3 regions of the Sporomusa termitida genome follow, and region 1 is predicted to be linked to each of the others. Evidence: riboswitches for the same ligand, from Rfam matches in the RefSeq annotation. Region 1 holds a riboswitch; each other region holds the start of a gene.

Region 1 (7,819 bases):
CTTCCACATAATGGAACATTCATAATTTCATATCTTATACCCTGATTCAATTTTAATTCAAGTTTAAAGCGAAAAGTAAATATTACCAGAATTAAAAAAGGCCTCCCGGTAAGGCCCTGTTTCTTTTCTGCCGTCACCAGCACTCTAGTAGGCGAAAAGCTGTAAATGTCGCCGTCAATACCGTTTTCCCGCCATGGTTTTGCCGAATATATTGACTAAAACCAAACCCTCGGCAAAAATTTTATTTAATTCCTGACGAATTTCAAAGCGGCTGGCCATCGCTTTCGCAATAAACGGAGTTAATTCTAACAACATTGCTTTGTTTTCTTCCAAGAGTGCACCTACTTGTCATCATTATATGAAGAGATGCCCTAACCAATCGTATGCTGATTACTGATTCACACTATATATTGTGAGTGTTTTATGCAAGTTTTGCAACAAGTTCCTAGTCATTCAAATGCAGTAAAGGTTAGTTTTATTCCTTATTTTGGCTTTGCTGACTTTGCAGCAGCGAAAGTTCATACAATATCATGCATCTAAGTGACGGCGGCCATTCTGTTTCCGCACCGGTCATTTTGCTGCATTCCTGAATAAACTGGCAAAGCTCATAAAGAATGGTGGTACCTATCCAGGGATGCAGTTTTATGCTCTGGGTTTTCTGTGTCAATTTAATGATTCTTTTCTCATTCAGATATTTGACGAGCGCATAATAATCCTCTTTCTTTCTTCTCTCTGTGCTTTGGCCGCTAAACTGATCGGTAAACGGCTTGGTGTCGTAAAGATTTCGGACCGGTCTAAAATAATCAGGATGAGGGCTGTCTGTAAAATAATCATGGAAAAACAGGCTAAAAAAGGCGTTGATGTCGTTGGCGCTAAAGGCTATGCGCCGCCCCCGCTGTTGGTCAAAATGCAAGGAATTGCCTAAAGTATACCAGACAATTAAGGGAAAATACTGATTAAAGTGGAGCGGCTTTGGGGCATTAGGCAAAAACGGACTGAATTTTGCCACCACCTGCAAATACCGGTTTAATTCTTTTTCGTTATACCCGGCCAGCTTTTTTTCCAGGTCTGCCAGAATCTCAGCCGTCCATTGCGCGATCTTCTGATCGGCGTCATTTCGTTCCTCCGGGGTCGCCGTATCCAGGCAGGCAAAATCAAGTTTCGGTACACTTACCATACTATCAACCCCCTACTAGATTAAAACATGGAAGATAAAATTTGGACTGGCAAGCATATTACCCGCCAGTCCAAATTCACCTGCTTATTGAAGAAAATTATGTTTTTTTCGCTTTTTTCCGGGTTATTTCTTTTCTTCTTCCGGAAGAATAACGCCCAGCGCTTTGGCGGCGCTGCGGGCCTGTTTGGCCAGAATAGCGTGTGGCACGAAGGTCTTAGGTGACTGGCCTTCCCGTTCGCCGAGAGCGCTAAACAACGACGGCTGAATGAGCGTAATGGAATTGATATTTACATTAACTGTACCGGTGCCAAGAGCAGCCGGAGCGAAGGTTCTGGCCGGCGTAGCCGCAGTGCTGACCGGCAGCGGGGAATAGATTTCAACCGGATTACCCCGGACAAACCAGAGCCGGTCATTGCCGCCGGTAGGAACATCTTCGGCAGCGATAGCCCAGAAATAATCCGGAGCATTGACGATATCAACCACTTTGGTTCCCAGGTTGCCGGCGGCGATATTAGCCAGCGTTGCCCTATAGACACCACCGGTAAATCCGCCAAAATTATTTATAAAGTGGCCGGCAAGAACAAAAGCGTTATTGCTATTAATGATCGAGATATCCCGGTAGTCGCCCGTAATCCCCGAGCTGGCCGGCGTGACCGCTGTTGTCACCGAACTGACCGCCGGGAAGGTGCTGAGATCAACGATGTCGATGCGGGTTTCGGCGTTAGCCGAACTTGGCTGCTGCCCGCCGCCGATAGCGCAGACATACAAATTGCCGTTGCTCAATTCCAGCGTGCTGGCATTTTTGCCAACTTTGACATAATCGCCGGCTGTGTAAGTCAGTGCTCCTGTCAGCAGGTTAACACTCATCCGCACAATGGTGCTTTCCTGGTATACCGGAGGTGTTGCCCAAGGGTCGTCCACGGTGGTGAAGAGAGCATATATAGAAGTACCGTTGGCGACAATGGCCACACCATTATTCTGGTTTCCGGCCGGTACAATCGGACCACGCCCGGCAGCCGCCTCAATCGCATCAAAATGTGCCGGGAAAGTGTAGCTGGTTGTTTGCGGATAGGCAGCAGTCAGCATATTAACAACAGCAATATTGGCCCAGTCGTAATCAATAGGATAGAGCCAATAGCCGCGCGTAGCCACGCTGTACAGGTTTTTGATTGCCGGCCAAGACCGGTTTGTGGCTATATTGCTCCAAGGCGGCACAGTAGCCGGGTCCCACACCTGATAAGGAAGTGGTAATGTAACAAAGTCATATTGTCCAATAACTACCCTAGTCTGACCTAAGACAGTCCGGTAATTGTAAATGCTCGGATCACCGTTTAAACTAGGAACCTGAGCAGGGTAAGCGGTAAATGACGCGGGGGCGTCTGTTCTGCTGTTGGCCCCAATCGCGCCGGCAGTTCCTGCCGAATATGTGGAATCGACGATGGTATAACCCAGTAAAGATATAGCCATTGAAATCCCTCCCATATTATTCTTGCATTCTACTTGCCTTACTTACACTTTACTTACCTGTGTTCATCACCTCCATAAACAACCCGTCACTTGGCAATACTCATCGGCATCACCTCCTTAATCGTCCTATTATAAATCAGAAATTATACTGCATCGTGGCGTAATAGGTCCGGCCTTGCATCGGATAAGCGGCTTGTGTTATCTGGACAGGGTAGTCCGGATTGGTTGGGTTCGTTATTATAGCCCGCTCTTCAATTTCCGGTCCTTTATTGAACAGGTCGTTAACGCCAACAGTGAACTGCAAATCTTTATTCAGTTTGTGCTTCACGCCCAGGCCAACAGTGGTCAGCGCAGTCTGCCACTTGCTTACGCTCTCTCTGACATACATTTCATCCACATATTTCACCTCGGCGAAGAGCGCCGTCCGGGTGTCGGGACGATAGGTCAGACGCAGTGAACCTTCCCAATCAGGCGTATAGGGCTGGACAATGTCCTGCCAGTAAGAATCAGGCGAATCGGGACGGTTCCCGTATTTAGTCTGGGCCTTGGTATTCAGATAGGTAGCCGACAGATCGAGGTCCCACTTGTCCCATTTGAGGCTGCTCTGTAGTTCCACGCCATTAGCTTTGCCTTTGGCCGCATTGCTATAGCACCAATAGTCATAACCATCACGCCGGAGCTGCAGCATATTGTCCGAATCACGGCCAAAATAGGTTAAGGCAAAATTGGATTTGGCATTAAGCATATTCCCCTGATACAGTACGCTAAAGTCCCATTGCGTGCCTTCCTCGGGCAACGGAAACATCGCGTCGGTGCGGTCCGAATCCGGCTTAGGCAGGATGCCGGCCCCGTCCCCGGCAATCTCATAAAGGTTTAAGAGCCGGTAGTAGGTGCCGAAGGTCGAACGCAGCGTCCAGTGATCGTCGAGCTGCTTTTTGAGGGCAGCCTGCCAGGTAGCCTTGCCATTAGACTGCTCATCTTGGCTATGTGTCCAGGGATGTTCCGGGTTGGCATACCGCGAATAGCCGGTAACCTGGGAATAATTATAACGAACGCTGGGCGTGAACCAGAAATCGCCGGCTTTGTTCAGGGTAATCGTGTCCTGGAGCTGGATATTGAACATATCTTGCTCATATTTATATCGATACCGGTAGTGAGCGGCATAATTAATATTATCCATGCCATTGCCGTCAATGCGCAGGGTTTCATGGGAGTAGTTGGCCATGAATTCCAGCAGATGGTTGGACCCGGCCTTGTAGCTGCCATCCAGCGCCCCGCCGAAACGGCCGGAATTGTAGCTGCTCCATTCGCGCAGGGGGCCGATGAAGTGGCCGTTGCCCGGATTGACTAATTCCTGAATACGGCGAATATCCGAATGGTAGTCTTTGTCCTCATCCTGATAATCCAGCCGCCAGCCCCATTCCATGTTGCCCGCATTATCCCTCCGGCCTACCTGCAGCGCCTTGTCGGTTTGGTTCTGCCGCCGCCCTTGATTTATCTGATAGGCGTCTTTCATCCTCCGGACATAGTCATTCTCTGTCTGATCCACTAAGGGGTCAGGGGGAGCGATAAAGTGCGAGGGAAGATCCTGCCAAATACTCTTTACGGCATCCGGCAGCCCTCGGTCGATGTTCTTCCAGCTACCCTTGATCAGCCAGTGGTCATCCTGCCATTTGATCAGGACGTCGGTATTTTTGTAATCGTTGTTCTGGCGGACCCGGGTGGCATCCTGGGTGGGTTGGCTTTCAAAGACCTCCCAATAATTGTGGGCGGGAAACTTTGCAAACATAGGTCCCATATCGGGATCATTTAACATATCTTGGATGGAAGTCCAACCAAAGATGGGGGCATACATTTCATAAACTGGTTGAATTGATTCCTCAAATTGAGCCATAGACCGATCGTACTGGGCCTGTGCTCCGGCCGCCAATTTTTGGGCCTCAAAATTTGTATATTTGAAATTCCCGTCGCTCTGGTCGCGGTTGATGCCGACCAGCAGGCTGCCTTTGCCCAGCGGCATGTCAAGCTCCAGGCTGCCGCTGTAGCCGCCATAGGAGCGCTGGCCGAAGGAGGCGGATACATTTGCCTTTTCCGGCTTTTTGGTGACAACGTTGATGACGCCGCCCATATAAGTGCCGCCGAAACGGGCCGGGACATAGCCCCGGTAGACCTCAATGCGGGCTACATTTTTCACCGGAATGGTGGACAAATCGACAGCCGCGTCGCCGCCGAGATTGACCAGTACGCCGTCAACGAACACACCGACCTGGGCCGCCGTGCTGCCCCGGACGCTGACAGTGGTGTACTGTCCCTTGCCCATAACTTCCCGGATATGGACGCCGGGTACGTCTTTCAGAAGTTCAGGCAACGTTTTTTGCTCGCCTTTGTATTTATCGGGTTCAATGACGGTTACGGTGCCGGGCGAGAGCTTGGACTCCCAGTCGGGGCGTGGTGCTTCCACCGTTACCGCTTCCAATGCGTATTCCTTTTGCCAGGGTTTGTCGCGGTTTGCTTCTTCATTAATTTCCCGCAATCGCTCGCTGTCAGTTGCCGGCGCAACTTCCCCGGTTTCCTGCGCCTGCTTGCCGTCAGGCGCGGTTGCTGTTTCGTTTGTCTCCTGCGATTGTTCGCTGCCGGCCGCATAGACAAAGCTATAAAATGTTGGCGTGGTGCTTAGCGCCAGCGCACAGGCGATACTAACCGCCAGAACTTTTTTCTTTAACCTGCGTTGCTTCAATATAAAACCTCTCTCTTTCCGATTATGCTACGATGATGAAATATGCATACCATAAATAATACCAAATAAAAAAACTCCCTTGTTGGGAGTGTTTACGCTAACCGACCGGAATCCGGCCTTGGTTTTCACGTAATCTCCTCCCCATACCTCGTGGGTAAAAACGGTGATTGCTGGATAAGGCAGTTCTCCTGACTCCGGTTCATAACCATCCCGCGCCTTCCCAAAGCAGTAGCTTCAGTGGCATATATGCGAGATTGCTCCCCGTTACAGTGGCGGGACCGCGCCGGCATTTAACCGGACTTCCCTATTAAGCCCCGAAGGGCACCTATCCCAACGTTATGTTGTTGTTTTCCTATTCATCTTATGTGTGCTTTCAGGATAATAGTACTCTTTTGACCACATTTTTTTTACTGGCTTTATTCCGTTCATCCAGCGAAAATTTCTGTGATGTTTGCGTGTCCGGCTCAATAAGCGATATCGCTTATTAATCGCGGGCTCCTTTCTTCTTACACTTGATACCAAATTCCACATAGCTTTGCAGAGCTTCAATAATCAACTCTTCCTGCTGCGAACTGCTGGCTGCCGTTGTAGTATTTTCTGAAGCTTCACTGATGATTTGCTTGACCTGACTCGAACGATAGCCGCAATCCAAAAGCTTCTGTGTTAACCGGTTGATCTGTTCCTGTTTTGTCAATCTAATCTACCCCTATACTGTCGACAGTAATTATTCGATTCGCACCTGCTGTTTTGCAGGCTTTAGTCTTTTTCCCTCCTTTTTCGGTAACGATTTGCCTTGTGCAAGGATAAAGCTCACACAAGCTGCAGCCTAATCTTCTCCCTGTTCATCGCAGGTTAAGCGAAGATTTTCCGTACAGGCAGTTCTCCTGGCTCCAGTTCATCACCTGCCCAGCCTTCCCGGAATGTTTATCTCTTCCAGTGGCATTGTAGGGCTGACTCTCTGTTACAGTGGCGGGACCGCGCCGGTCTTTAACCGGACTTCCCTATTAAGCCTTCTAAAAAGGCACCTGTACCATGATTATTCGTTTATGTTTGTGGGTCCGTTTCCCGCTATGTTTATGTTACAACAGCTACTGAAGATTGTACCTCGTGAGAAGCATCCACTTAGCAGCTTGATAAAAGTTTCGTTTCTGTTTGTCCACCATTATGCAAAATAAAAGAAGCCTCCCTGAGATGATAGCATCCAGAAAGGCCTCTTGTAAGCCGACAAAGCTGTCGGCACAAAATGCAACATTGCACTAGCAATCCCCTTCCCGGTCCATCGCAGGTTAAAACGGTGATTGTTATGCAGGCAGTTCTCCTGGCTCTGGATCATTGCTCCACCAAACCTTCCCAGGAACCTTTGCTCCCAGTGGCATACATGGTTTTGCTCCCCATTACAGTGGCGGGTCCGCGCCGGCATTTAACCGGCTTTTCTGTTAGGCTCTTCCGAGCACCTGCACCAAAAATATATTATATTCTATTTTTTTATAAGGATTCCTTTGTTTTTTCTTTGATTAAAATATAACAGCAGTGGGTAATTTTGTCAATATACAGATTTTCTTGTATACATTATATTGTGAATATTAGATGATAACACTTTTGTATTGCAAGTATACTTCAAAGGAATCCTTCTGTAAATACCCTAAATAAGGGATTGATGATATTATTCGTTAAAGAAATTGAGGTATTTTCTTGCCCTGCTTTGCCAGATAAACATTGTTGCCTTCTTCCCATTCTTCTTTAGTGAATATAGCATCAATGGCAGGACAGTCGTACCATTCCCCGCCCCATACCTGAATACCCATATAAACTGGTTTAGTTACTACAGCAGTAATTACCCCTTCATACCAAAAGTCTCTGCTTTAAGGTCTTTTCTTTTCGTCCATTTGGCATTGCTTTCATAGGGTATTTTATATTGGTTATTCAGCTTGTTCCTCAGATGATACCCTGTCTAAAACTGCCCATTCCCCATCAGCGTGTACAATTTCCATTAACTGGCTCATCGTAAATCCTCCCCCTCAATGTGTCCGATAAAAACGCGCTTCTGAACCCGCGTTCTATCTACATTTTACGGTTTTTGGTGTTTTTACTCAAACCAGTATTTTGGTGTTTTTCGCCATTAAGGGCTGGTTGGTTCTTTCCCTGGCAGTTTTTCGTTCCTTAATGAATGAGTTTTCCGGTTGGCCGCTACCGCACAGATCACCGCAGAGGCGGCCGCCAGCCGGCCGCCACGCTGCTCCTGGCAGGCAGAATCACAGGGGAATTTGAAACTGCCCCTTTACTATTTATAGGCAACCTGTGTCAAGAGAACCGTCCCCATGACACATTATTCCGGTAACATATTTTTTTACCAAACATAATATGTAATAAATAACAAGCAGAGGTGGGACTATTTATGCTATTCTGGTTGGTTTTTGCCGCAATCGTATTTTTTCTGG
Region 2 (7,819 bases), 1.6 Mb from region 1:
TATTAAGTGCGCTGTAAAGGTTCTCCCGGCTGCCGTGGCAGCCGGGTATTTTATTTCAATTCATTTTTCGGGAAAGGGAGAGGGCGAAATGATAAAAACAAGAGATGATGTATCTAAACTGACGATAACCAGGATGGCAATCTATTATAATGCCCTGAAAAGAATGTTGGAGGATGGAGAAACAATGTGCCTGTCCAGCCAAATAGGCCAGCATACCGGCATAAGTTCTTCAATAATACGCAAAGACCTATCTTCTTTCGGCGAGTTCGGCACTAAGGGGGTCGGTTACAGGATTGATTTTCTGCTCCGGTGGATTGGTGAGATCCTGGGCTACAATACTGTTTGGAATACAATTGTAGTCGGCATGGAGATGCCCTTATTATCAATAAGCTGTTATCAGAATTTCTTGCCGCCCGGCTTCCGGATCGCTGCGGTTTTAGATATGGATGAGCGGAATTACGGCGCCATGATCCCTGAATTGGGCTTATCCCTTGAATCCATCCGGAATCTGGAGGCTGTGGTATTTAAGAAGCAGGTGAGTATCGGGTTGGTGGCGGTGCAGCCTGAACAGGCCCAGTTTGTTACTGACAGGCTTGTTGCTGCCGGTGTTGCCGGTATAGCCAACTTCACCCAGACTCAGGTAACAGTACCTGAAAGCATTGCCCTGACCCAGATTAATGCCGGACCGATGATCAGTCAGCTTTCGTATGATCTGGCCCGTTCTGTACCTGTTCTGCAGTCCATCGTTTAGGTGGCGGATTGGCTAGAAATCCCGGTTGCTAAGGCGGCTAGGATTTTCCTGTGTCTGCCTGGAAAGCGAGGGACCTGAGGGCCTTTGTTGGGGCCGGATAAAATTCGCTATTTTCTGTATAAATCAGGATGTGTTTGACAATAGCTGATAGCGGATGCTATTATTGGTAATAAATATAGCTGTTTTTCTGAATATAATTAAATATTAGGAGCCAGGTGCCTTAAAGGGCTTAATAGGGAAGTACGGTTAAATGCCGGCGCGGTCCCGCCACTGTAATGGGGAGTTAGCCTAAGATATGCCACTGAGACGCAAGCGTCTTGGGAAGGTTTGGGTGTAACGATGAACCAGAGTCAGGAGAACTGCCTGTCTGTCAATCACCGTTTTTACTCACGAGCGATGAGGAGGGGATTTAGAAGAGCTGTATTTGGCTAATTGTTGACGATTATCTGAATTGATTTCTTCTGAACAGAACCCTCCCGGCCTGCGCCAGAGAGGGCTTTTATTTTTGTAATACATATGTGGGAGATTATGAGGAGGCAACAAATATGGAGCAAGAGCAAAACAATTCATCAAAAAAGGCTATTGTCGTTGTTAGTTTTGGCACTTCTTATCAGGACACCCTAAAACTGAACATTGAAACTATCGAAAATAAAATCCGGGACAATTTTCCGGAATATGTGGTGCGGCGGGCTTTTACCTCCCGTACGGTTATCAAGCGTTTAGCCGCTGACGGTGTCCGGGTTGATAATGAAATCCAGGCCCTGAAACGTCTGCAGGATGAAGGCTATCAGGAAGTGTATCTCCAGCCCTTGCATGTAGTGGCTGGGGCCGAATATGAAAAAATCAAGGTCCTTGTTGCCCATTACGCTCATGCCCAAGAAAAAGCTTTCGAAAAAATCCGTTTGGGCCGGCCTTTGTTGTATTGTATGGGGCAGGAGGATCATCCCGATGACTACGAAATTGCCATTAATGCGTTAAGAACGCAGCTGCCGGCCGATGATGGAGCCAGCGCTGTTGTGCTTATGGGCCATGGCGGCATGCATCCGGCTAATGCTGCTTACTCGGTGTTACAGCTAAAATTAAAGGATGCAGGCTTAAAGAATGTTTTTGTGTATACTGTCGAAGGCTTTCCGCCTCTAAACCGTATAATTGACAACCTGAAACAGCAGCAGGTAAAGAAAGTTACCCTGATGCCATTTTTGCTGGTGGCTGGTGATCATGCAACCAACGACATGGCCGGGGATGAGGAAGATTCGGCGAAGTCGCAGTTGTTAGCGGCCGGCTTCAGTGTTGATGTATATTTCCATGGGTTAGGGGAGAATGCAGCCATTCAGGATATCTATGTAAGCCATCTCCGCGCTACTATTGCCCATCCGCCCCATGGTCACCGCCATGCCTGCGGTAAAAGTCACGGTCACCGACACGGGCAGTCATAATACAACTAAATACAGCTGAGACAGGTGCCCTGCGGGGCTTAATAGGGAAGTCCGGTGAAAAACCGGCGCGGTCCCGCCACTGTAATGAGGAGCAATTTCAATTATGCCACTGCGACGCCGCCGAAGGAGGCTAGTGCCGGACACCCGGAATGTGTCGACGGTGCGTCAAACAAGTCGTGGGAAGGTTTGGAGGAGCGATGAGCCAGAGCCAGGAGAACTGCCTGTTTGACAATCACCGGTTGACCTACGAGCGATGGGGAGGGGGATTTTTTGCGATAACGCTTATTTAAGCGGCAATGAACTCCTGAGTTGAGCATAGGAGTTCATTTTTATTTACTGAGTCATCCTGGAATCCCCCGGTTTTTGAGTCTACCAGAATTTATAAATAAATTCTGTGGACATAAGAACGACTATACCCTAAAGGACACAAGCGGCTTCTGCCGTCGTCCTAAAGGACTTGCACAAGCCATGTCTTTTCTTATCCTGATAGAAAGTATAATTTTCTTTGGATAAGGGCAGCATCGGCTTCCGCTTTCGCCAAAGGCTCGGCGCAAGCCGTGTTTTCTTATGAATTGATTGAGAGAGGAATACAAGAAAAACAATGAAAAAAATTGCGTTTTATGGCAAAGGCGGGATTGGGAAATCGACAACCGCTGCCAATGTATCGGCGGCTCTGGCTGAACAGGGTCAGGCTGTGTGCCAGATTGGCTGTGATCCGAAAAACGATTCTACCAGACTGCTGCTTGGCAGCACGTGCAAGCAAACAGTGCTCGATATGGTCAGAAAATATGGTGATGATGTAACCACCAGTCATGTGGTCCATAACGGTTTCCAGGGTGTTAAATGTGTGGAGGCCGGCGGTCCGGAGCCGGGGGTAGGCTGCGCCGGCCGCGGGATTATTGTCGCTTTGGAGAAGCTTAAAGCCCTGCAGTCGATTGCAGAAGATCATATTATCTTATATGACGTACTGGGCGATGTGGTGTGCGGGGGTTTTGCCGTACCCATTCGTGAAGGCTATGCTACGGATATCTATATTGTCTCCTCCGGTGAGTTGATGTCGCTGTATGCTGCCAATAATATTGCCAAAGGGGTAGCAAGGTTTGCCGGCCGTGGCCAGGCCCGGCTTGGCGGTATTATTGGCAACAGCCGTAACATCATGCATGAGCAGGCTTTATTGGAAGAGTTTGCCGCTAAACTGAATACCCGCCTGGTTGCTTTTATCCCCCGGGAGCAGACTGTTCATCAGGCTGAAATTCGCCGGCAGACTGTTATTGAATGGAAGCCGGACTCGCCTCAGGCCGCTGTGTACCGGCAACTGGCCACGCTGATCATGGGCAACAGGGAATTGTCTATCCCAACGCCGCTGGAGTTTGAAGACCTTGAGGAGCTGGTGTTACGCTATGGTGAAGAGTAAGCGCCCGGTTGTCTCCCTGAAGAGCGGCTGCAGTTGCAGTATGCCTGGCGTATGGCGGGCTGTAGCCCACAGCGATGGCGCTGTAGTGATTTTTCACAGTCCTAAAGCCTGTGCCCATATCACCCAGGAGATGGGGCTGGGTATTCATTACCGCCTGGTAGCCCGGCAGGAATTTGTGCCCGGGCGCTATAGAGCACCACTGATCAGCAGTGAATTAAATGATGAGCATTCGATCTTTGGCGGGGCGGAGCAGCTGCGGGCGTGCATCAGGTCTGTAGCCGGCCGTTACCGGCCAAGTTATATTGTGATTGCCAGTTCCTGTGTGGCCGGCATCATTGGCGATGATATTGCCGAGGTGGCCGCTCTGGCTGAACAGGAATTTACTATACCGGTCATTGCTTCCCCCTGCAGCGGGTATTTGGACGGGGAATATCATGCAGGTTATTATCACACGGCCATGGCTGTGGCCGAACGTTTTATTACTACCCAGCCCACGCTGCCGGACACGGTTACACTTTTGGGTGACCGTGGCGGGCCTGACAGCGAAGATTGCCAGGAAATGGAACGACTGCTCCACTATTTTGGCTTAGAGGTCCATGCTCATTTTCCAGGGTATGCCTCGCTTAACGACATGCGGCGGGTGGCCGCATCATCACTGAATATCCTGATTGGCGGCAGGGCCCAATCCTATGCCTGGATCCGCAGGCTGGCCGTCGGGCTTGAAGCAAGGAGCGGCACTCCGTTTTTCGACAGAGACCATCCGGTAGGCTGGCTAGGGACCACGGCGTGGCTGGCTGAACTGGGAGCATTACTGGCCCGCCCTCAGGCCGCCAGGCAGGCAATTGCGGCTGAACAACAGCGGTTGCAGGCTGCCGTATTCGAGAGCCGCCGGACCCTGCGCCTAGCCAGGGTTGCGTTAGTTATCGGCCGGCCGCTGCAGTATTTTGAACCAGGCTGGGTGCTGGAACTACTAGCTCAGGCAGAAATCGAATTAGTGGCTGTTGTCTTATTGCAGGGGCTGACCGGACAGCAGCAGGAAGTATTGCGGCAGGCCCTGCCAGCGTATACGCAGATACCTGTCTTGCTGCAAAGTCAGGCAGATGCGACTCTCCGTACAGCCGAGCTGGTAATGACTACGCATGAATTAGACGATGAAAACCTCCGTCAGTTCTTTATACCGGTATTACCGCCTATCGGGGTGAGCGGTTTCCTCAGACAGCTGCAAAAACTGGAGCGTCTGGCCCAGCGCCCGGCCCTGCGGGGAGGAATATTGTATGGCTGATCCACAGTGGCATGATGTCCAAAGCTGTTTCAATGCCTGTGCGCTGACCGGGGCGGCGGCGTTTTTTGCCGGTATTGAGGATGCGGTTATTGTCGGTAACGGCCCATTGTGGTGCTACTTTTATGCCCTCCGGTTTCTGGAGCATTCCTGCCCCGACATTGCCAACCGCTTTTTTTGCTCACAGGTTGATAATAATGCAGTGATCTACGGTACCGAAGAGGCCCTGCTGGCGACCTTGCAAACTGTCAAGGAGACCACCCGGCCGTCCGTGGTATTTATTGAAAGCAGCTGTTCAGTCAGTCTGATCGGCGATGATCTTGCGGCAATTGCCCGGCAGGCCGCTATGCCCTGTCCGGTAATTTGCCTGGAAAGCGGTGGCTTGAGCGGGGGCTTGCAAGAGGGGTACCGGGCTGCGGCGAAAGCCTATTTTTCAGCAATACCGCTGCCCCAAGGCCTGCCAAGAAAGGCCGGCACCGTTAATTTGCTGGGGGCAACCTACGGTTACTATAATGCCGTCAGTGACGTACAGGAAATTAAGCGGCTGCTGGGGGCGGCCGGTTATCATGTGCTGGCCTGTCCGGGGGCAGGTTCCTGCCAGGACGATATAGCGGTGATGGCTCAGGCCGAATTGAACGTTGTCTTACACGCCGAACTGGGGCTGGAAACGGCTTTATTGCTGCAAGCTCAGTATGGAATTCCTTATGTGGCTGGGCTGCCGCCTTATGGGGTAGAAGGCTCCTGGGACTGGCTCTGTTCGGTCGCGCAGGTTAGCGGCAGGACCAAGCAGGCTTTGGCAATCGCCGGCCAGGAGCGGGCTTTGCTGGAGCGCCGGCTGCGCAACGCTACCCAGGAGATGGAGCGTATTTGGGGTGAGATGTGGTTTAACCAGGTGCTGGTGGCAGCGCCCGCGTCTACCGCCCTGGGGATAGCACAGGCAGTACGGCGGGAATGGGTGGATACCACTAGGCTGACAATCATTGCTCAGGGTGGTATTTTGCAGCCACAGATACCGGCCGGTTTAGGCCGGGTAATTGATGCCCAAAAAGACGGCCAGGCCCTGGCAGACTGTCTGAATCAACTGACGGCAGGGTTGCTGCTTGCCAGCAGCAATGAGCGGGCCTGGCTGTACCGCAGCCAACAGCAGGCGGTGGTTTACCAGAATATTGCCCTGCCCGTATATGACGAAATCCGGCTCAGCCATCGACCGTTTATGGGCTTGCAGGGAGCCGTTCATCTGCTGGAGTGCTTGTGGGAACGGTATATTGCTGTTTGTCAGCACCCTTGATCGGTGATAATTAGGAAAAAGAGGGCGAATATGAAGGACCAGCCGCATTGCAACCCGGAAGATGTTATAGTAATTGACAGGAAGAAAGGTGAGCGGACCATGATGCAGGATATCGGGACCGTTTTTTGGCGGGACTGGATTGTGCTTTACCGGCGCATCGGTGCTTTTATCTTATCCCGGATGGTTGCACCTGTACTCTATCTGGTGGCCTTTGGCTGGGGTATGGGCCGCAGTATCCAGGTCAGTCAGGGCAGTTACATGGATTTTATTGTCCCCGGAATCCTGGCGCTAAATTCCATGAATATTAGTTTTAACTCTGTGGGCGGGCCACTGCATACCGGCAGGCTGTATCACAAGACTTTAGAAGAGTATCTGGTAGCTCCTATCAGCTCCTTGTCTTTTGTTTTGGGGAAAATTGCCGCCGGTGTTGTGCGGGGGCTGATATCGTCAGTCATTATTGTTGCTTTGGCCTGGCTTTTTGGGGCCAAGGTTGCTGTTAACGGCATGTTTATTCTTATTTTGATGCTGAATTGTATTGTTTTTTCCGCTCTGGGTTTTGTCGTGGCCATGTTGATTGACTCGCATGAGGACATGGGTAATTTCAGCACATATGTGCTGCTGCCTATGTCGTTTTTATGTGCTACTTTTTTTAGCACCGACAAACTCCCGGCTGTGGTCCGCTGGCTGTTGGAGCTTTTGCCGCTGACGCATGCCAGTGCCGCTTTGCGGGCTATTACCTATGGCGGTGAGCCGGCCGGGGTTTCCTGGCTGGTGCTAGGCAGCTATGCTGTGATATTGCTGGGGGTCAGTGTCTGGACAATGGAAAAGGTACGGGAGTAAAAGAAACTTATGAAATTAACAGCATTGCTCAGTTTATGTCTCATCGCCCTTTGCCTGCTGCCACCATTAGGCGCAGGGCAAACAGGTGACGATGTTACTATTTCGTTGCAGGTACCTTACTATTTGGGGAAACCGCGGGAAGGTGTCGGGCCGGGGAGTCAGCTGCAGGCCTTGTACAGCATAGAAAATCGCAGCCAGGCTGCGGTTGCGGCCACAATTTCAATCAAGCTGCCGCCCGGGTTTGCTCTAGCCGACAGGTCAACTGTCTGGCAGGTGGAACAATACCCGGAGGGGGATATTCTGCAGCGGCATATTGACTTAGCCGGCGGCTACAGCCAGTGGTTCGATTTATTGACAATCCAGGCTGCGGCAGACATTATACCCGGTACATATGCTATCATCATCAGCGATGGCCGGCAGACCCGGCAGGTACCGGTTACAGTAGTTACAACAGGCCGTAAGCTTGGCAATGAGCCGCCAGTTATTGAAGAAATTATCCTGCCGCTGGACCGGGATGGCAAAAATGACGAGCGATTATCGCGCAATACCCTGGTCATGCGTGACAAAAGCTGGGATTATTATAAAAATATCATCAATGGTAAAGGGGCCTCCAATCTGGAGGTCGAGGCGCTGCATCCGCTTACTCATATGCGGCTTATTGTCAAAAATCCGTCTGAACAGCAAAAACTGGTGGTTATTACTGCCCGCTTGCATGATGCTCATAGCCGTGAGCCGGTGTCCGGCCTGTTTACACCGGGAACAACCGGTGAGGATAAGGATGCCGGCTCACTGGGCGGGCATGAGGACAAGC
Region 3 (7,819 bases), 1.6 Mb from region 1:
ATCAGGCGGCACCTGCTCGATTATCCTGCCGGTCGCCAGAAGCTCGGCCTCCATATCGGCTATAATTCTGGCTCCTGCCGCTTCCTCACCGACAACATGGGCAAGTTCACTGATTACCTGCTTAACTTCGGCAATATTATTCGGTGTTTTATATACATATACAGCAATGCCAACATCTCTTATGCTTTGAATAAGCTCAATAGCCTGCCAATCGGCCGTGATAACCAAATCAGGCGACATGGCCACCACACTTTCGGCATTAGCGCGTATCTTGCCTGGAACCTGCTTAGCAGTTTCGGAAATATTGGAAATACTGCTGTCATCCGCTAAATATGTCAGGGCTGCAATCCGCTCAGCTGGCACAAGTCCTGTCAGCATTTCATCTGTACCAATGGTTAAAGACACTAGCCGCTGCGGTTTATGGGCCAGTTTGGCAACATACCCGTGACTATCTGTCACGCTGTAGCCCCCAAGCGGCGGTGGGGTCTGCTCCCTGGGACTGTTGCCACAGCCGGTAGTAAGCAAAAAAATATAACTTAGAATTGCTATCAATAGGCCGGTAGCTGCCCGACGCTTCATCTCGCACCTCCTAAAATTTAGCTGCATCATAATATAGTATTGCAATTCTTCCTGCATTTGCTTACATATCTATACCCACAGGGGCATATAAATGCCATACCTGCTTTTTGCGAGGTCATTTGTCCTGCCCTGGGAGGAGGAAAACTATGATCAACTCTGCCGCCAAAACCAATGGCAATTTAATAAGAGTATTGTTGTCCTATTGGTGGTCATCAGCAAGCTTACAGGCTTGGGCTCTAACCTGTGCACTTATTATTTGTACCGGGCTGATCGTTTTATTAACTATGCAGCTTAACAGCTGGCAGGTAGGCTTTTATACAAACTTGCAACAACTCAGTTATCCCGGCTTTACAACCTCTTTAACACAATTTATTATTCTGTCGCTGGTATTGGTTGCAGCTTCAGGCAGCCAGACGCATTTTAAAATGATGCTGCAGATACGCTGGCGTCAGTGGATAACAGATAAATATATTAGCTTGTGGCTGCATAACCAAACCTATTTTCGTATGAGTGTACACCCTGATCCTGTTGACAACCCGGATCAGCGAATTGGCGAAGATATTAATTTGTTTGTCACTCACTCCTTAGAACTGGCAACAGGCTTTTTGCGTCAGATTATATCGCTCACAGTATTCGCCGCTGTATTGTGGCATTTGTCCGGTGAGATCACCGTTTCCCTGGCCGGCACTGAATTTATTCTTCCCGGTTATCTGGTTTTAGCAGCCTTAATTTATTCTGCGTGCGGGACATGGATCACCGTGCAGGCAGGCCACCCGCTGATGAGGCAAAGTAATGTTCAGCAAAGCAATGAGGCTGATTTCCGCTATTGCCTAATCCGTCTGCAGGAATATGGTGAATGTGTTGCCCTCTATAAAGGGGATCAGCAGGAAAAAGTTAATTTAATGCAGCACCTGGCCCGGATTGTTGCTACTTATCTGTCTATAATTAAAACGACCAGAACAATTACCTGGATATCATCAATTTATTCCCAGTTATCCATCGTTTTTGCCTTCCTGATTGCCTCGCCCCGGTATTTCAATGGCGAATTACTGCTTGGCCAATTATTTGAGATATCAGGCGCATACTGGTATGTGCACTCTGCCCTTTCGTACCTGATCGACAGCTTTGGTAAAATAGCGCAGTGGCAGGCAGTCACGGACCGCTTAAGAGAATTCTACACCCAGCTGGCTGCCAGTCATAGGGAAACCAAACCACGACCGGCAGTCTTTACATCAAACAAGTATAAAACTGTTGCGATGAAAAACCTTACAGTATTATCGCCCGCAGGTCAGATTTTAATAAACAATTTGACACTGGAGCTAAAACCGGGAGAAAGCATTCTTATTACCGGCCCTTCCGGCTGTGGGAAAACCACATTACTAAAGACATTGTCAGGCATATGGCCGTTTTTTGCTGGGAAAATCACTTTACCGCCAGCAGAAAAAATGCTGTTTCTGCCCCAAAAACCCTACTTACCTATTGGTTCACTCCGCAAAGCTATTTTATACCCGCACAGCCTGACAAATGTACCTAACCTGACACTCAAGGAACTGCTGACAATTTGTGGTTTATGCTCACTGCAGCAACACCTGGACCGGGAAGCAGACTGGTCAAGACTACTTTCCATGGGTGAGCTTCAGCGGCTTTCCATTGCCCGGGCCATACTGCATCAGCCTGAATGGCTGTTTCTCGATGAAACAACCTCCTGTATTGATACCAGAATGGAGCAGGCTATGTATCGGACTCTCAAAGAAAAACTACCGCAAACAGCTTTCATCAGTATCGGCCACCGGGGCACCCTGAAAGCCTATCACCGGTGGATATTACATTTAGAAGAAACCGGCTTATGGCATTGTTCTGACCAACTATCAGCAGCAGGTACCGGGACGTGGTTCGCTAACTACAGCTAAAATTCTATCCCCTTTTGGGCAAGTATTCCCTTTTTATAAGGATGCTTAATTTCTTTCATTTCTGTAACTAAATCAGCCTTATCAATAATTTCCGGCAGAGCATCCCGGCCGGTGAGCACAAGGTGCAGCGGCTGGGGTTTTGCTGCCAGCAGTGCTAATACTTCCGCTATCGGAACCAGGCCGTATTTAATAGCATAGTTAATTTCATCCAGAATAATCATATCCCACTTGCCGGCGAACATTTCTTCCCTGGCGTCAAGGAGTGCGTCTGCAGCCGCATCTTTATGATCGGCCAACGCATCGTCTTTAGCATGCCGTACAAACCCCTCACCTAACTGACGAATGACAAAATCTTCCCCCATCCTCGCCGCAGCCTGTAATTCGCCGTATTTCCAATTGCCTTTAATAAATTGTAAGACAAGTACTTTAAAACCCTGCCCCCAGGCCCGCATTCCCAGCCCTAACGCCGCTGTTGTTTTTCCTTTACCATTGCCGGTGTTTACAATAATTAATCCGTGGCGCTCTTTCATACTCTCCGCCCCTTCGTGTATGTCATTTCCTTATCATAGCTTTCACTTATATTTCCCGCCAGCAACCTATTCTCCTGCTGCTCTGGCTTACGGTAACAATGCTTCAGCTAAGATACTCATCCCTTGTTGCTTCTATTCTTTCCATATAACTGTTAAATTGCTGACACAACCAAGGATCAAACCGGGTACCGGCACAGCGTTTTATTGCCTGCAAAGCCTGCTGAGTATTTAAATTCCGGCTAGTTTCCTGCCGTCTGTTTGTCATTTCGTCAAAGGCATCACAAACAGCAAGCATTCGGCTTAAAAAGGGAAGTTCGGCTTCTTTAAGACCGTCCGGTGATCCACAGCCATCATAGCGGTCACGGTGATAGCGAATAACCCGGCTGATTTCCGCTAACCCCATGGCATTCAGGATTGCTTCACCATAGAGAGGATGGAATTTAACCATCGTTTCTTCATGCTCTGATAATGGTTCAGCTTTGTTCAGGATTGTACTGGATAAGCATAGCTTCCCGATATCATGCACCATGCCGCAGGTCAGGGATTTTTGCATTTCCCGCTCAGAAAAATCCATACAGGCTGCCCATTCAAACATTTGCATGGCAACACTCTGGCAATGACTAAGGGTACTGGGATCATGTTTTCCAAGAAGCGACAGTAAGCTAGCGACTTTTTGCATTTTATTTGCACCGTCCCTATGTTATATTTTATTAGTATAACCCGCTCACCCTGATGCGATCAAACCCCACGGCAGTAAACACAGCAGGCCCGTATCCGGAAGGTCAAGCTTGCCATCCGGAAAACAAAACTCCTGAGCCTGGCTCAGGAGTTTTGTCCTGGGACACTACACCGGTAACAAACATTTTACCGTACAGTTCAGACAAGACTCACGGCATATGTATAGAGCAACCGGCCACTCAATCAAATCAGTCTTAAGTAAATAGTCGGACGATTCATCTTTGAGCGTAATAAAGAAACCCTCCCTTGAAAAATGCGGGAGGGTCGAACTGAAAAAAAGCAATTTGTCTTACTAAGTGATTCTCATAGTAATCCCCTGCCCATCGCACGTGGGTAAAACGGTGACTGTCAGACAGGCAGTTCTCCTGGCTCTGGATCATCGCTCGCCCAAACCTTCCCAAGACTTAGTCTCAGTGGTATATCTTGGGTCTACTCCCCATTACAGTGGCGGGACCGCGCCGGTTTTACACCGTTCTTCCCTATTAAGCCCTTGCGGGCACCTGTCTCAAATATTAAATTGTTATATGTATCTGCTCTAACTTTAAATTAAATGTAGCATGTAGCCAAAAATCTGTCAATAACTATCTGTCAGATTATTATTTTACTGCCGCCTGGGCTAATTTTGCCCCCAGCTCTTTGCACTGGCCAAGCCCCTGTTCATCAGGACTTTCCTGAACAATCAAGCCGTCTGCGACCAACTGCGCCCCAAGACCCTTCATTCTTTCTTCCCAATCCCGCATCCACTGTCCGTCGCCCCAGCCGTAGGAACCAAATAAAGCCAGCGGCTTGCCGGTTAACTCAGCGGCCTGTAAGGTTGTTACAAATGGCTCCATTTCAGTCTCTTCCAGCACCTCATCCCCCATGGACGGGCAGCCTAAAGCAACGGCATCGGCTTCAATAACACTATTTTTATTCGCATTATTGACAGCAATTAATTCAACACTAACCCCGGCATTGCTTTTAGCACCGTCCGCTACGGCCACAGCCATTTGCTCAGTATTCCCTGTACCACTCCAATAAATAACAGCTAGCTTTTTCATGCTTAATCCCTCCATAATTGAAATAGATTCTCATCACTTGTCAAAAAAATATCAGCCAAAGCTTTTAGTTTAGCTGCTGCTCACCTCCACATATAAATCTTATTAGTGAAAATGATAATCTTTATCATTAATATAACGCTAAACTACCTTTTAGTCAATATCTCCCAGTGCTTAATTTATTATTTATTTTAAATTGTAAACAATCCCGTAAATCCAGCCACGCCCGGCGTTTTTCCCCGGAAATGGCTGGATTTACGGGGCTTCACACGCTCTCCTCCCCTAAAATACGCCCATTGCACACATGAATAACACGGCCTGTGCGCCGGGCAATCTCAGCGGCATTGGTGACGATGACAACGGTGTGGCCCTGCTGATTAAGACGGCTAAAAACATCAATAATTTCATTACCTGCTTTAGTATCCAGATTGCCGGTCGGTTCATCAGCCAGAATAATGGACGGATTATTAACAAGTGCCTGAGCAATGGCCACGCGCTGTCGTTGACCGCCGGTCATTTCATGTGGGCGCTGCCGCATATTTTTACCCAGTCCTACCGTCAGCAGCGCCTGTTCGGCCCGCTCGTAGCGTTCTTGTTTATCAACGCCGGCGTAGATCAATGGCAGCGTAGTGTTCTGTAAAGCCGACATGCGCGGCAACAGGTTAAAGTGCTGATACACAAAACCAATTTTCTGGTTCCGGGTGGCAGCTAATGCAACATCGTTCAGGGCTGTGATTTCCTGGCCGTCCAGGGTATAGGAGCCAATGGTCGGCCGGTCCCGGCAGCCTAAGATATTCATAAGTGTTGATTTACCCGAACCCTCAGGTCCCATAATCGCGGTAAATTCCCCGGTTGGGATGGTCAGGTTAACCCCGGCCAGGGCAAATACCTCACTGCCACCAATGTTATATGCTTTCCTTACATCTACCAAGGCGATCGTCATATCAAGCCCTCCCTTATTTAGCCTTATTAGCGCCCTGTCGTACCAGCTCCGGGCCAGGTGCAACTAATTTCTTTGCAACAATAACAAACGATATGCACCTATGACCTGACCATCATCTAACTGCAATGGGGCTTCCACCCCCGCAGCATAACGTCCGTCCGGACTGATGGCCGACCCTACGCAAGGGCCGGTAGTAGCAGCATAATCAAGCAGCCGGGCGTCAGGCAGGGATAAAAGATACAAACCATGCACCCCGACATCCCGGGACCGGACATTACGGCCGATAGCAATGGCCATTGTCTGTTCTGTGCCACTGATTTGCTCGACCATGCCGCCCAGTTTATAACGACTGACAAGCTTGCCTGACAGATCGAAAACAAATACACTGTTAGAGCCTGGATGTTCTACCGGTGTCGGCAGCTGCCAGTTAGCCCGGTTGTAGGTATTGCCTGTTGTAAACGCAGCATGCTCTTCGGTAAGATGCACATAATTACCGACAGCATTTATATACACCCCGCCTACTTTCTGCGGCTGGCTGATGGTTCGGAACCACAATTCATGGCCTTGGCCGTCATACAAAAAACACCGGCCATCGCTGGCCACACCGGCAACATGCCTGCCGCTGGGCGCAAACTCCGGGCTGCTGCGCATGGTTGTGTTCTGATAGGGCGGAGCCGGGGGAATCTCTGTACTCCACAGAATTTGCCGCAATGCCCCGTCCAGGCAGTACATGCTGTCTGTATAGCGGTTAGTTGAGCCCTCGTCCCAATTTGCCGTACCAAAGGCTGCCCTGCTGCCGCCGGCATCGACGCTTACCCAGCTGACCCAGGCGTCCAGATTGTGGTCAACCGGAAAAATTGCCTGCCGCACCCCTGCGGCATTAAATTTATAAATGCGGCCCCGGTACTCATTTCGCCCGTCGGCATAACGGATATAACGCTGCCCGACTGCGTACACCATCCCGTTCGCATCACTCCTGACAGCGATAATACCAGGATAGGTTTTATCCTGAATATTGACCCCCAGTTCGCCGACACTGGACTGCCGCCAGATTTCCCGGCCATCCTCCCGGTTTATGCACAGCAGGTATCCCTGTTGACTGGTTTCGCCAATATACAAATACCGGTTGTCCGGCGAGAATTCCAAGGCCGATAACTTACCTAATCCCATATTTTTGCGCCACAGTACCTGTCCCTTGAGATTGAGCAGCATCAGTTCACCGTTCTCAGTGCCAATGGCCAAATTCCGGCTATCTGGTGAAAACTTGATAAACCCTTTCGTGAAACCCATCCTCTGAAAATTATGTACTTCTACTTTTCCCAGCGAAATGTCGGCCACTTGTACAAAAGCACCGGTTTGTGTCCCGGTCTGCCTGGATGATAACGCCGGCCCGGAAGCAGCATTATCAAAAATATGGCTTGCCAAAAGGTATAAGGTTACCAGGAACAGTAAAATAAAGCCCGCGGTTTGCAGCTTTTTCATGTATATTTCACATCCATACTTTCATTACATCATACAGGTCACGCCAGGCCGGAATAAAAAACAGGCCGTTAAACTGCAACACATCCAGAATTTTTAGTCCCAGCAGAAGGATAATTGCGGTAAAAACCCCCAGACATAACCTCTGTTCACTTGCCGGCCACTGCTTTATTTCCGTAACCCGCGCTTCCCGTCCGAAACCACGGCTTTCAACCGAGGCCGCCAGGGTTGCTGCCCGCCGCAGCGTCCTCGCCAGAATCGGAAAGAGGGTCTGAAAGGCAGTTTGAATCAGCCGGCGGGGCACTAATGCCTTTAACGGCTCAAACCCCCGCAGCCGCTGGGCAGTCAGGACAACGGCAGTTTCCTGAAAAATAACCGGCAGAAAACGCAGGCCGCTGATCAGCATAAAGGCCAGCTCATACGGCATTCTCCAGGAGACAAAACTCTTAAGCAACTGCCGGGGATCTGACGTCCAGCTCAACAGCAACCCCAACGACAGCATACTCGCCGAGCGCAATGCCTGGACGGCGCCATACTCCAGTCCCTCGCGGTAGACAAACACGCCGCCGGTCAAAGTCCCGAGCACCGGCAGGGACGGCGGTA

The links. A riboswitch is a leader RNA that binds a small molecule or an ion and turns the genes downstream of it on or off. The one in region 1 is predicted to bind cobalamin.
Region 2: another riboswitch for cobalamin. It lies ahead of SPTER_RS01795 (nucleotide-binding protein); the one in region 1 lies ahead of SPTER_RS09325 (TonB-dependent receptor).
Region 3: another riboswitch for cobalamin. It lies ahead of SPTER_RS01845 (HD-GYP domain-containing protein); the one in region 1 lies ahead of SPTER_RS09325 (TonB-dependent receptor).

The regions. Positions count from the first base shown of each region.
Region 1 covers NZ_CP036259.1:2,031,517-2,039,335, reverse strand. Annotated here, with positions in the region: gene SPTER_RS24700 (hypothetical protein) at 175-333, opposite strand; gene SPTER_RS09335 (hypothetical protein) at 476-1,177, opposite strand; gene SPTER_RS09330 (hypothetical protein) at 1,301-2,644, opposite strand; gene SPTER_RS09325 (TonB-dependent receptor) at 2,781-5,168, opposite strand; cobalamin riboswitch at 5,543-5,725, opposite strand; gene SPTER_RS09320 (hypothetical protein) at 5,866-6,075, opposite strand; cobalamin riboswitch at 6,239-6,425, opposite strand; cobalamin riboswitch at 6,673-6,854, opposite strand; gene SPTER_RS25620 (hypothetical protein) at 7,052-7,186, opposite strand; gene SPTER_RS24695 (hypothetical protein) at 7,549-7,719, shown strand.
Region 2 covers NZ_CP036259.1:402,140-409,958, forward strand. Annotated here, with positions in the region: gene SPTER_RS01785 (redox-sensing transcriptional repressor Rex) at 89-751, shown strand; cobalamin riboswitch at 948-1,132, shown strand; gene SPTER_RS01790 (sirohydrochlorin cobaltochelatase) at 1,297-2,187, shown strand; cobalamin riboswitch at 2,193-2,426, shown strand; gene SPTER_RS01795 (nucleotide-binding protein) at 2,789-3,601, shown strand; gene SPTER_RS01800 (nitrogenase component 1) at 3,588-4,883, shown strand; gene SPTER_RS01805 (nitrogenase component 1) at 4,876-6,168, shown strand; gene SPTER_RS01810 (ABC transporter permease) at 6,268-7,008, shown strand; gene SPTER_RS01815 (MptD family putative ECF transporter S component) at 7,018-7,819, shown strand, end outside.
Region 3 covers NZ_CP036259.1:412,762-420,580, reverse strand. Annotated here, with positions in the region: gene SPTER_RS01860 (ABC transporter substrate-binding protein) at 1-579, opposite strand, end outside; gene SPTER_RS01855 (ABC transporter ATP-binding protein/permease) at 726-2,489, shown strand; gene cobO (cob(I)yrinic acid a,c-diamide adenosyltransferase) at 2,486-3,019, opposite strand; gene SPTER_RS01845 (HD-GYP domain-containing protein) at 3,123-3,620, opposite strand; cobalamin riboswitch at 4,096-4,276, opposite strand; gene SPTER_RS01840 (flavodoxin) at 4,354-4,797, opposite strand; gene SPTER_RS01835 (ABC transporter ATP-binding protein) at 5,060-5,737, opposite strand; gene SPTER_RS01830 (outer membrane protein assembly factor BamB family protein) at 5,801-7,219, opposite strand; gene SPTER_RS01825 (energy-coupling factor transporter transmembrane component T family protein) at 7,227-7,819, opposite strand, start outside.